Gluconacetobacter diazotrophicus PA1 5: one gene and its partner. Each later gene encodes a partner of the first gene's protein in a complex. Links are inferred from orthologs where the notes say so. Each region holds a gene or a part of one and is shown in the gene's direction. Other genes may lie near its edges.

Region 1 (4,738 bases):
ACGACATCCTGACCCGTTTCCTGCGCGACAACGACATGAGCGTGCAGGGCGTGGTGCCCAGCCTGTCGCCGTCGATGGACATCCAGGTCTCCTCGAATTTCGAGCGGCTGCTGTTCGAACTGCTGAACCGCGATGCGGCGGCATGCGCGCGCATCGTCACCGAATTCCGCCAGACCGGCCACATGGCGGTGCCCGACCCGGTGTGGCGGCAGGCATCGGGCCTGTTTCACGCCCTGGCCCTTGACGATCAGGACACGAAGACCGAAATCCGTAACCTGCATGCCGCCAGCCAGTATCTGGCCGACCCGCACAGCGCCATCGGGATCGCCGCCGGGCGGATGTTCCGCGAACCTGGCATTCCGATGGTGGCGATGGCCACCGCCCATCCGGCCAAGTTCCCCGACGCCATGGAACAGGCGACCGGCATCCGCCCGGCCCTGCCGCCGGCGCTTGCGGATCTATTCGACCGGCCGGAACGTTACGAAGTCGTGGCCGCGCGGCTGGACGTGGTCGAGGACCGGGTTCGGGCGGCGGTGCTGAAGAACGCCTGAACCGCCCTTTTCCCATCTCTTCGGACGTCCGGCCCCGCCGGCCGGACCGTCACGCAGGACCCTGATGACCGACCAGATCAACGTCACCCGCCTTCCCTCCGGCCTGACCGTCGTCACCGAACGCATGGAGCGCGTGGAAACCGTGTCGTTCGGCGCCTATGTCGCCGCCGGCACGTGCAACGAGCATGCCGAGGAAAACGGCGTGTCGCACTTCCTGGAACACATGGCGTTCAAGGGAACGGACAGCCGCACCGCCGCCGGCATCGCCGAGGAAATCGAGAACGTGGGCGGCCATATCAACGCCTACACCGCGCGCGAGCATACGGCCTATTACGTCAAGTTGCTGAAGGAGGACCTGGCACTGGGCGCCGACATCATCGGCGACATCCTGACCCACAGCAGCTTCGCCCCCGACGAGGTCGAGCGCGAGCGCGGCGTGATCCTGCAGGAAATCGGCCAGGCGAACGACACGCCCGACGACATCATCTTCGACCATTTCCAGGAAACCGCCTTCCCCGAACAGCCGATGGGCCGCCCCACCCTGGGCACCGAACCGCTGATCCAGGACATGAGCCGCGAGACCCTGATGCGCTACATGCGCACCCATTACACCACCGCGAACACCGTGATCGCGGCGGCGGGCAACCTGCACCACGCCGATGTGGTGGCCCTGGCCGAACGGCATTTCCGCGACCTGCCGGCGCTGGACAGTTCGACCGGCTTCGATTCCCGCTATCTGGGCGGCGAGTTCCGCAAGGAGAAGGAACTGGACCAGGCCCATGTGGTGCTGGGCTTCCCGTCGGTGGGCTATGGCGACCCGGACTACTATCCGGTCCTGCTGCTCTCGACCCTGCTGGGCGGCGGCATGTCGTCGCGCCTGTTCCAGGAAATCCGCGAGAAGCGCGGGCTGGTCTATTCGGTCTATTCCTTCAACGCTCCGTTCCGCGATGGCGGCCTGTTCGGCATCTATGCCGGCACGGGCGAGGACCAGGCCGACGAACTGATCCCCGTCACGCTGGAGGAGTTGCGCAAGGTGCAGGGCCATGTCGGACAGGACGAGCTGAACCGCGCCCGGGCGCAGTTGAAGTCCTCGCTGCTGATGTCGCTGGAAAGCACCGGCAGCCGGTGCGAACAGCTTGCGCGGCAGTTGCAGGTGTTCGGCCGCCTGATCCCGACCGCCGAAACGGTGGAGCGGATCAACGCCGTCACCATCGCTGACGTGCGGCGGGTGGCCACGCGGCTGTTCCGGGGCAAGCCCACCCTGGCCTCGCTGGGGCCGGTGCGCAACATTCCCGGCATCGCCGCCATTGCCGAGGCCCTGGCGGCATGAGCACCGATCCGCTCGACCTCCTCGGCACCCTGATCGGCAAGGCCCGGGCGGCCGGTGCCGACGCGGCGGATGCCGTCTACATGGCGCGGACCACGCACGGCGTGCAGGTCCGCAACGGCCGGACCGAGGACCTGGAACGGTCCGAGACCAGCGACCTGGGGCTGCGGGTCTTCGTCGGCCGCCGCTCGGCCATCGTCTCGGCCACCAGCCTGGACCCGGAACGCTTCGACCCGCTGGTCGCCCAGGCGCTGGCCATGGCCCGCGTGGTGCCCGAGGACCCGCATTCCGGCCTGTCCCCCGACGCGGTGCAGGGCTTCGTGGACGCGGCGGGGATGGACCTGCTGGACCCGGCGCAGCCCGACACCGCCGCCCTGCTGGACCGCGCGCGCGCGGCCGAGGACGCGGCGGTATCGGTCGCGGGCGTCACCAACAGCAATGGCGGATCGGCCTCGTCGGGCCTGTCCGACATCATCCTGATGACCTCGGCCGGGTTTTCCGGCCGCTACGCCCGCAGCAGCCATTCGGTGTCGGCCAGCGTCCTGGCCGGACAGGGCACCGGCATGCAGCGGGATTACGACTATCACGCGACGGTGCATCTGTCCGATCTGGACGATCCCGCCAAGATCGGGCGCAGCGCCGGCGAGAAGGCGGTGGCCCGGCTGAACCCGACCCGGCCGCGCACCGGCAGCATGGCGGTGGTGTTCGACCCGCGCGTATCCTCCAGCCTGCTGGGCCATCTGGCGGGGGCCGTGAACGGCAGCGCCATCGCCCGGGGCACCTCGTTCCTGAAGGACCGGATGGGGCAGCGGATCATGCCGGCCGGCATCCACATCATCGACGACCCGACGCAGTCGCGCGGCCTGTCAGCCCACCCGTTCGACGGCGAGGGCATGCGCGCGGGCGAACTGGTCATCGTGCAGGACGGGGTACTGATGAACTGGGCGCTGGATTCCCGCAGCGCGCGGCAGGTCGGGCTGCCCGGCAACGGCCGGGCCAGCCGGGGGACCACGGCCCCTCCGGGACCGTCGCTGGGCAGCCTGTATGCCCGGCCCGGCACCGTGACACCGGCCGCGCTGATGGCGGACATTGCCGAGGGCATCTACGTGACCGAACTGATGGGATCGGCCATCAACGGCCTGACCGGCGATTACAGCCGGGGCGCCTCCGGCTTCATGATCCGTGGCGGCACGCTGGCCGAACCGGTTGCCGAATTGACCATCGCCGGCAACCTGAACGACATGTTTGCCCGCATGGTCCTGGCGGACGATCTGGTATTCCGCCGTGGCATCAACGCGCCCACGATCCGGATCGACGATCTGATGATCGCCGGTTCCTGACCCAGCGATACGGGATGGACAGATCCATGAGCACACCGACCACGCCCGCCCGTCCGCCCCGCCCCCGTCGCGCGGCGATCCTGCTGCTGGGCACCGCGTTGGCCGCGCTGCCGCTGCTGGGCCTGCCGCAGGGCGCCGACGCGCGTCCGGGCAGCGGCCTGTCGATGGGCAGCCGGGGATCGCGCACCTATAGCGCCCCCGCCCCGACGACGACCTCGCCCTACGGCGCCGCGCCGATGCAGCAATCGATCATGCCGCGATCGGCCCCGGGCTATGGCGGCGCGCCGTCGGCCTTTCCCCGCTCGCCCTATGGCGTGCCGTACGGCTCGCCCTACGCGGCCCGGCCGCATCCGTTCGCCAACGGGTTCCTGGGCGGGTTGCTGGGCGCGGGCCTGTTCGGCGTGCTGTTCGGACACGGGATCGCGGGCGGGCTGCATGGCGGCGGCAGCTTCCTGGGTTTCCTGATCCAGCTTGTCCTGCTGTTCCTGCTGGTCGGCTGGCTGGTGCGCCGGTTCGGCGGTGGCGCGCGCAGGACGGCGCCCATGCCCGCCGCCCCCTATGGCCAGGGCCCGTCCGCCGATCAGGTCACGATCACGCCGGACGATTACCGGGCATTCCAGCGCCTGCTGCTGGATATCCAGGCGGCATGGAGCCAGCGGAACCTGCCGGCGCTGCAACACATGGCGACGCCCGAAATGGTGGGCTATTTCAACGCCCAGTTGTCCGACCTGGCCAGCCGCGGCGCGCGCAACGTGGTGTCGGACGTGCGCTTCGAACAGGGCGACCTGTCGGAAGCGTGGAGCGAGAACGGCTTCGACTACGCCACCGTGGCCATGCGCTATTCGATGGTGGACATCACCACCGACATGACGGGACGGGTCATCGACGGCAGTTCGACAGAACGGGTGATGGTGACCGAACTCTGGACCTTCGTCCGCCCGACGCGCGGCGGGGCGTGGCTGCTGTCCGCGATCCAGCAGGGCCGGTAGTACCTCCCCCCAGAAATTCGCGAGCGAATTTCACAGGCAAGGCAGATCGCGATGAGGTGAATCACCTGATCCCGTGAAAATGCCCGCAAAACCACGCAATGGAGCATTTTATCAGAGTCTGGTCTGATAAATTGCTCTGGACACATCAATACCTGAAAGACCTGTCGATCTCTGAAATTCGCACGCGAATTTCAGAGGCAGGATAAGCGCGACCGATCACGAGATCCGGCAATTACCGGTCCAGATCGCAGAGGCGCAACCTCCATTCTTTTTTTATTTTGCATACGAACCCACTGGACGCCACATCAATTTCTAATACCAACGGTTATAGGTACTGACCCGTGTGTGCCCATTTCCTGAGTCCGATGGATCGGATGGTGTCAGGCAGGGCGGCAAGCTTGTTCCAGGCGGAACAGGCGGCGTCGATGATATGATCGATGCCGTCGAAGACGGTGTTGGACAGCCAGTTGGCGCGCAGGAACTGCCAGACATTTTCGACCGGGTTCAGTTCGGGCGCGCGGGACGGCAGGA
Region 2 (4,669 bases), 810 kb from region 1 along the record:
CACATAAGCCGTGTCGGTATCGTTCTTGCCCTGTTCGCGCGTGAATTCCATGCCGGTCGAAAACTGGTTGCGGAACCCCAGGAGGGACACCGTTCCATAGAAGTCGGTCTGGTTTATGGCCGTATCGAACGTCGAGACGCGGCTGTTGAGACGCCGGTAGACATAGCCGTAATAGATGTTGCCCTGGCTGTCGTCCGGCATGGTCCACAGGTCGTTCTGGCTGGTCTCGGAATAGCGCGTCGTGTTGCGGATATGCAGGTGGCTGTTGAAATCGTGCTCCAGCCGCAGCGTGCCCATATCGATCGAATCCTGGTCGGAATCGCGGTTGACCAGGCCGTACCAGGTGTCGAACGGGACCTTGACGGGCGCGCCGTTGCCGGCCGTCATCAGGCGCGGGGCGCCGTCGGTGCGGGCGTTGAAGGTGGGATTGTCGTAGGGAATGCCGACATCGGGCAGGTCGTCGTTCTGCATGTGGTAATACATCAGGGTGACCCGGTCGGGCGTGCCCAGCCCCAGCGAGACCGAGGGCGCCACCCCATACCGCTTGAATTCTGTGGGTCCCCGACCAGCCTTGTTTTCGTCGTCGCCCATCAGGTTCAGGCGGAAGGCGCCGGTCCGCGAAAACTGCCAGTTGCCGTCCAGCGTCCCGCGCTTGTAACCGGCATTGCCGAAGCCCAGGCTGGCATCGAGCGAGTTCTTCAGCCTGGGCATCTTGCTGTCGATCACGATGGACCCGCCGGCACCCGCCCGCCCGCTGATCGCGCCGGAATCGCCCTTGATGACCTCCACGGCCTCGACGTTGAACGTCTCGCGCGATTGCGCGCCGACGTCGCGAAGGCCGTCGACGAACGTGCTGGACTGCGCATCGAAACCGCGCAGGAACGGCCGGTCGCCGACCGGGTTCCCGCCTTCGCCCGCCCCCATCGTGATGCCCGGGACGTTGCGCAGGGCGTCGACCAGCGTGTGGGATGCGGTCTGGTCCAGCAATTCGCGTGAAATGATCGTCACGCTCTTGGGCGTGTCCAGCAGCGGGGCGGTGAATTTGGGCGACCGGTGCTGCCACTGCCCGACGACGTCGATTTCCTCGTGCGCCGGAAGCGGACGACCCTGCTGGTGGATCGCGGGGTCGTGCGTCTTCTTCTTTTTCTCGTCGCGCTTCAGCGTGTCGGCAGCATGGGCGACGGACTGGGCCCCCAGCAGCAGGGTGGTACCGCAGAGGGTAAGATTGGAAACGGTCCCCCCGGATTTTTTCGACGCGATATTTCCTGTGGACAATCATTCTGGCGTGCCCCGCAAAATTTGACATAATTTGTCACGAATGATAATCATTCTCAACAAGCACGTAACGAGAGTGTAACAGCGTGTCAATCGGGGATTGCGGCTTCCCACCGCCCGATGGAAAGGACCAGGCAGACACCGCCGTGGAAGGGGCACTGGTCAATCGGGCGGTTTCGCCCCACATCGGAATCCGATTATGAAAAGATGGCGACGCCCACCCGGCCACGCCGTCATCCGGAGTTTGTGCCCCATGCCCACCACCACCCCGATCCTGAACCCGCTGACCGCGACCGACCGGCTGTTCTTCGACCGTGCGGGGGCGACCCTGGGCCGGGCCGAGGCCGAGGCGCTGGTGCGCCGCACGCTGGAAGGCATGGATGACGGCGAGCTGTTCCTGGAATACCGCGAGAGCGAGATGATCTCGCTGGATGACGGGGTCATCCGGTCGGCCACGTTCGACACGTCGTCGGGGTTCGGGCTGCGGGCGATCCTGGGCGAGGAAACCGGCTTCGCCCATGCCGACGAACTGAGCGAGTCCGCCCTGAAGCGCGCGGCCGACACGGTGACGCAGGTGCGCGCCGGCCGGTCGGGTACCATGGCCGCGGCACCCCACGCCACCAACCGGCACCTGTACGGCGACACCAACCCGCTGGGCGAGACCGATTTCGCGTCGCGCGCCGCCCTGCTGTCGGCGCTGGACGCCTACGCGCGGGGGCGCGATTCCCGGGTGGTGCAGGTTTCGGCCTCGCTGGCCGCCGAATGGCAGGCGGTGCAGATCATCCGCGCCGACGGCGCGCGCGTGGCCGACCTGCGGCCCCTGGTGCGGCTGAACGTGTCGGTGGTGGTGGAAAAGGACGGGCGGCGCGAAAGCGGCGGCCACGGCCTGGGCGGCCGCTATTCCTATACCCGCCTGCTGGACGAGGCCGTCTGGAAGGGCGCGGTGGACGAGGCCCTGCGCATGGCGCTGGTCAACCTGGACGCGGTACCGGCCCCGGCGGGCGAGATGGAGGTCGTGCTGGGCGCCGGCTGGCCCGGCATCCTGCTGCACGAGGCCGTGGGCCATGGGCTGGAGGGCGATTTCAACCGCAAGGGCACGTCGGCCTTCGCCGGGCTGATGGGCCAGCGCGTGGCCGCCCCGGGCGTCACCGTGGTCGATGACGGCACCCTGCCCGACCGGCGCGGCAGCCTGACCATCGACGACGAGGGCACGCCGTCGGGCCGCACGGTGATGATCGAGGACGGCATCCTGACCGGCTACATCCAGGACCGGATGAACGCGCGGCTGATGGGCGTGCGCCCTACCGGCAACGGGCGGCGCCAGTCCTATGCCCACGCGCCGCTGCCGCGCATGACCAACACCATCATGCTGGGCGGCGACGCCTCGACCGAGGACATGATCCGCTCCACCCGGCGCGGGCTGTACGCGGTCAATTTCGGCGGCGGCCAGGTGGACATCACCTCGGGCAAGTTCGTCTTCGCGGCGTCGGAAGCCTATCTGATCGAGGACGGGAAGATCACCGCCCCGGTGCGCGGCGCCACCCTGATCGGCAACGGTGCCGACGCGATGACCCGGGTGTCGATGATCGGCGGCGACATGGCGCTGGACCCCGGCGTCGGCACCTGCGGCAAGAGCGGGCAGGGCGTGCCGGTCGGCGTGGGCCAGCCGACGCTGAAGATGACCGGCCTGACGGTGGGGGGAACCGGGAAATAGCCGGCGGCCCCGGCGCTCGTTCCAGGATACGAACTGAAATAAATCTTAACTTTACACCCTCTCGACCTGTGTGTTCTGAGCTGTCTTTTTATGTCCAGTGCCCGGAATAGTGGGCGATAACGGGATAGCTGCAGAACTTGTACATGCCGACTGAACGTTCTTCTGCCATGGCGGCCCCGGTCACGATCGTGCCCGTCGAGGGCAGGCGCCTGCTTTCGGTGTTCGTCGCCCTGCCGCGCCGCCTTTACGCGGGCCAGCCGGGCTATGTCCCGCCGCTGGACATGGAGCAGCGCGACCTGGTCGAACCGAAGAAGAACGCATTCTTCCGGCACGGCCGTGCCCGCCTGTTCCTGGCGATGCGCGACGGCCGGCCGGTCGGCCGCGTCTCGGCGCAGATCGACGACCTGGTGGCCCCGCGCGAGGGCCGGGCTGTCGGCTTTTTCGGCGCGCTGGACGCGATCGACGACGCCGCGGTGGTGGCCGCCCTGCTGGACGCGGCCTGCGCGTGGCTGCGCGAGCAGGGGGCGGAGGTGGCACGCGGCCCGTTCCTGCTGAACTATAACGGCGAATACGGGCTGATGGTGGAAGGCCACCAGATGCCCCCCATGATCGCCATGCCGTGGCACCCGCACTGGCTGCCGAAGCTGGTCGAGGCCTGCGGCTTCGCCAAGGCGATGGACGTGGTGGCCTACCAGATGCAGGTGGGGCCCGAGGCCGAGGCGGCGCTGCCCCTGCCGTCCGGCCTGCGCCTGGGCGAGGGCCGGCTGGGCACCGTCACCACGCGCGGCCTGCGCAAGGGCCATCTGGCCGAGGATGCCGAGATCCTGCGCCGCCTGTACAACGACGCCTGGCGCCGGAGCTGGGGCGCCGTCGACCTGACGCGCGAGGATATCAGCACCATGGTCGCGCAGATGAAGCCCCTGCTGCGGCCCGAACATTACGTGCTGATCGAGCAGAAGGGCGAGCCCGTGGCCGTGGCCCTGGTGGTGCCCAACGTCTACGACATCGTGGGCGACCTGGGCGGCGCGCCGTCGCCGCTGGGCTGGGTCCGGCTGGTCACGCGGCTGCTGCGCCACCGCTTCCATTCCGCCCGCGTCATCCTGCTGGGCGTCAGCAAGGACCTGGAAGGCACGGCGCTGGGCGCCATCCTGCCCGCGCTGATCATCGGCGAACTGATGCGCCGGGGGCGCACGCTGCCCTATCGCATGATCGAACTGGGCTGGATCCTGGAAACCAACATGCCGATGCGCCGGCTGATCGAGCGCATCGTGCCCGAGCCCTGCAAGCGGCATCGGGTGTACGAGAAGGCCCTGGGTTAGGCCCCCCTCTCCATCGCCTCCCGCATCCTGGCAATGACCGCGGGCAGCCCGTCGAAGATCGCCTGGCCGATCAGGAAATGGCCGATATTCAGTTCGACCACCTGCGGCAGCGCCGCGATCGGTCCGACATTGTCGTAGGTCAGGCCGTGGCCGGCATGGACTTCCAGCCCGGCCTGCGCCGCCAGGATCGCCCCCTGCCGCAACCGCGCCAGTTCCCCCGCCCGGTTTTCGGCATAGGCACCGGTATGCAGTTCCACCACGGCGGCGCCGATGGCGGCCGAGGACGCGATCTGCGCCGGGTCGGGGTCGATGAACATCGACACGCGAATACCCGCCTCGCGCAGCGCACGCACGCGCGGGG

What was found.
Region 2: the proteins of GDI_RS09970 (region 1) and tldD are in contact, whole or in part, in a solved structure (PDB 5NJ9), measured with the Escherichia coli proteins. The link is inferred for Gluconacetobacter diazotrophicus PA1 5 from one-to-one orthologs.

What each region holds. Positions count from the first base shown.
Region 1 is NC_010125.1:2,138,540-2,143,277, forward strand. What follows is about bases 1,049-4,047. They hold GDI_RS09970 (TldD/PmbA family protein), read left to right. Parts: upstream 1,049-1,877; coding sequence 1,878-3,218; downstream 3,219-4,047. Other genes in these bases: GDI_RS09965 (M16 family metallopeptidase), read left to right, coding at 1,049-1,881; GDI_RS09975 (Tim44 domain-containing protein), read left to right, coding at 3,245-4,047. Outside these bases: thrC (threonine synthase), read left to right, coding at 1-551; more of GDI_RS09965, read left to right, coding at 616-1,048; more of GDI_RS09975, read left to right, coding at 4,048-4,207.
Region 2 is NC_010125.1:1,331,774-1,336,442, reverse strand. Bases 829-3,758 are described here. They hold tldD (metalloprotease TldD), read left to right. Parts: upstream 829-1,528; coding sequence 1,529-2,989; downstream 2,990-3,758. Other genes in these bases: GDI_RS06340 (GNAT family N-acetyltransferase), read left to right, coding at 3,157-3,758; GDI_RS06350 (TonB-dependent receptor), read right to left, coding at 829-1,275. Outside these bases: more of GDI_RS06350, read right to left, coding at 1-828; more of GDI_RS06340, read left to right, coding at 3,759-4,308; GDI_RS06335 (pyridoxine 5'-phosphate synthase), read right to left, coding at 4,305-4,669. UniProt on the Escherichia coli protein: Metalloprotease involved in CcdA degradation. Suppresses the inhibitory activity of the carbon storage regulator (CsrA).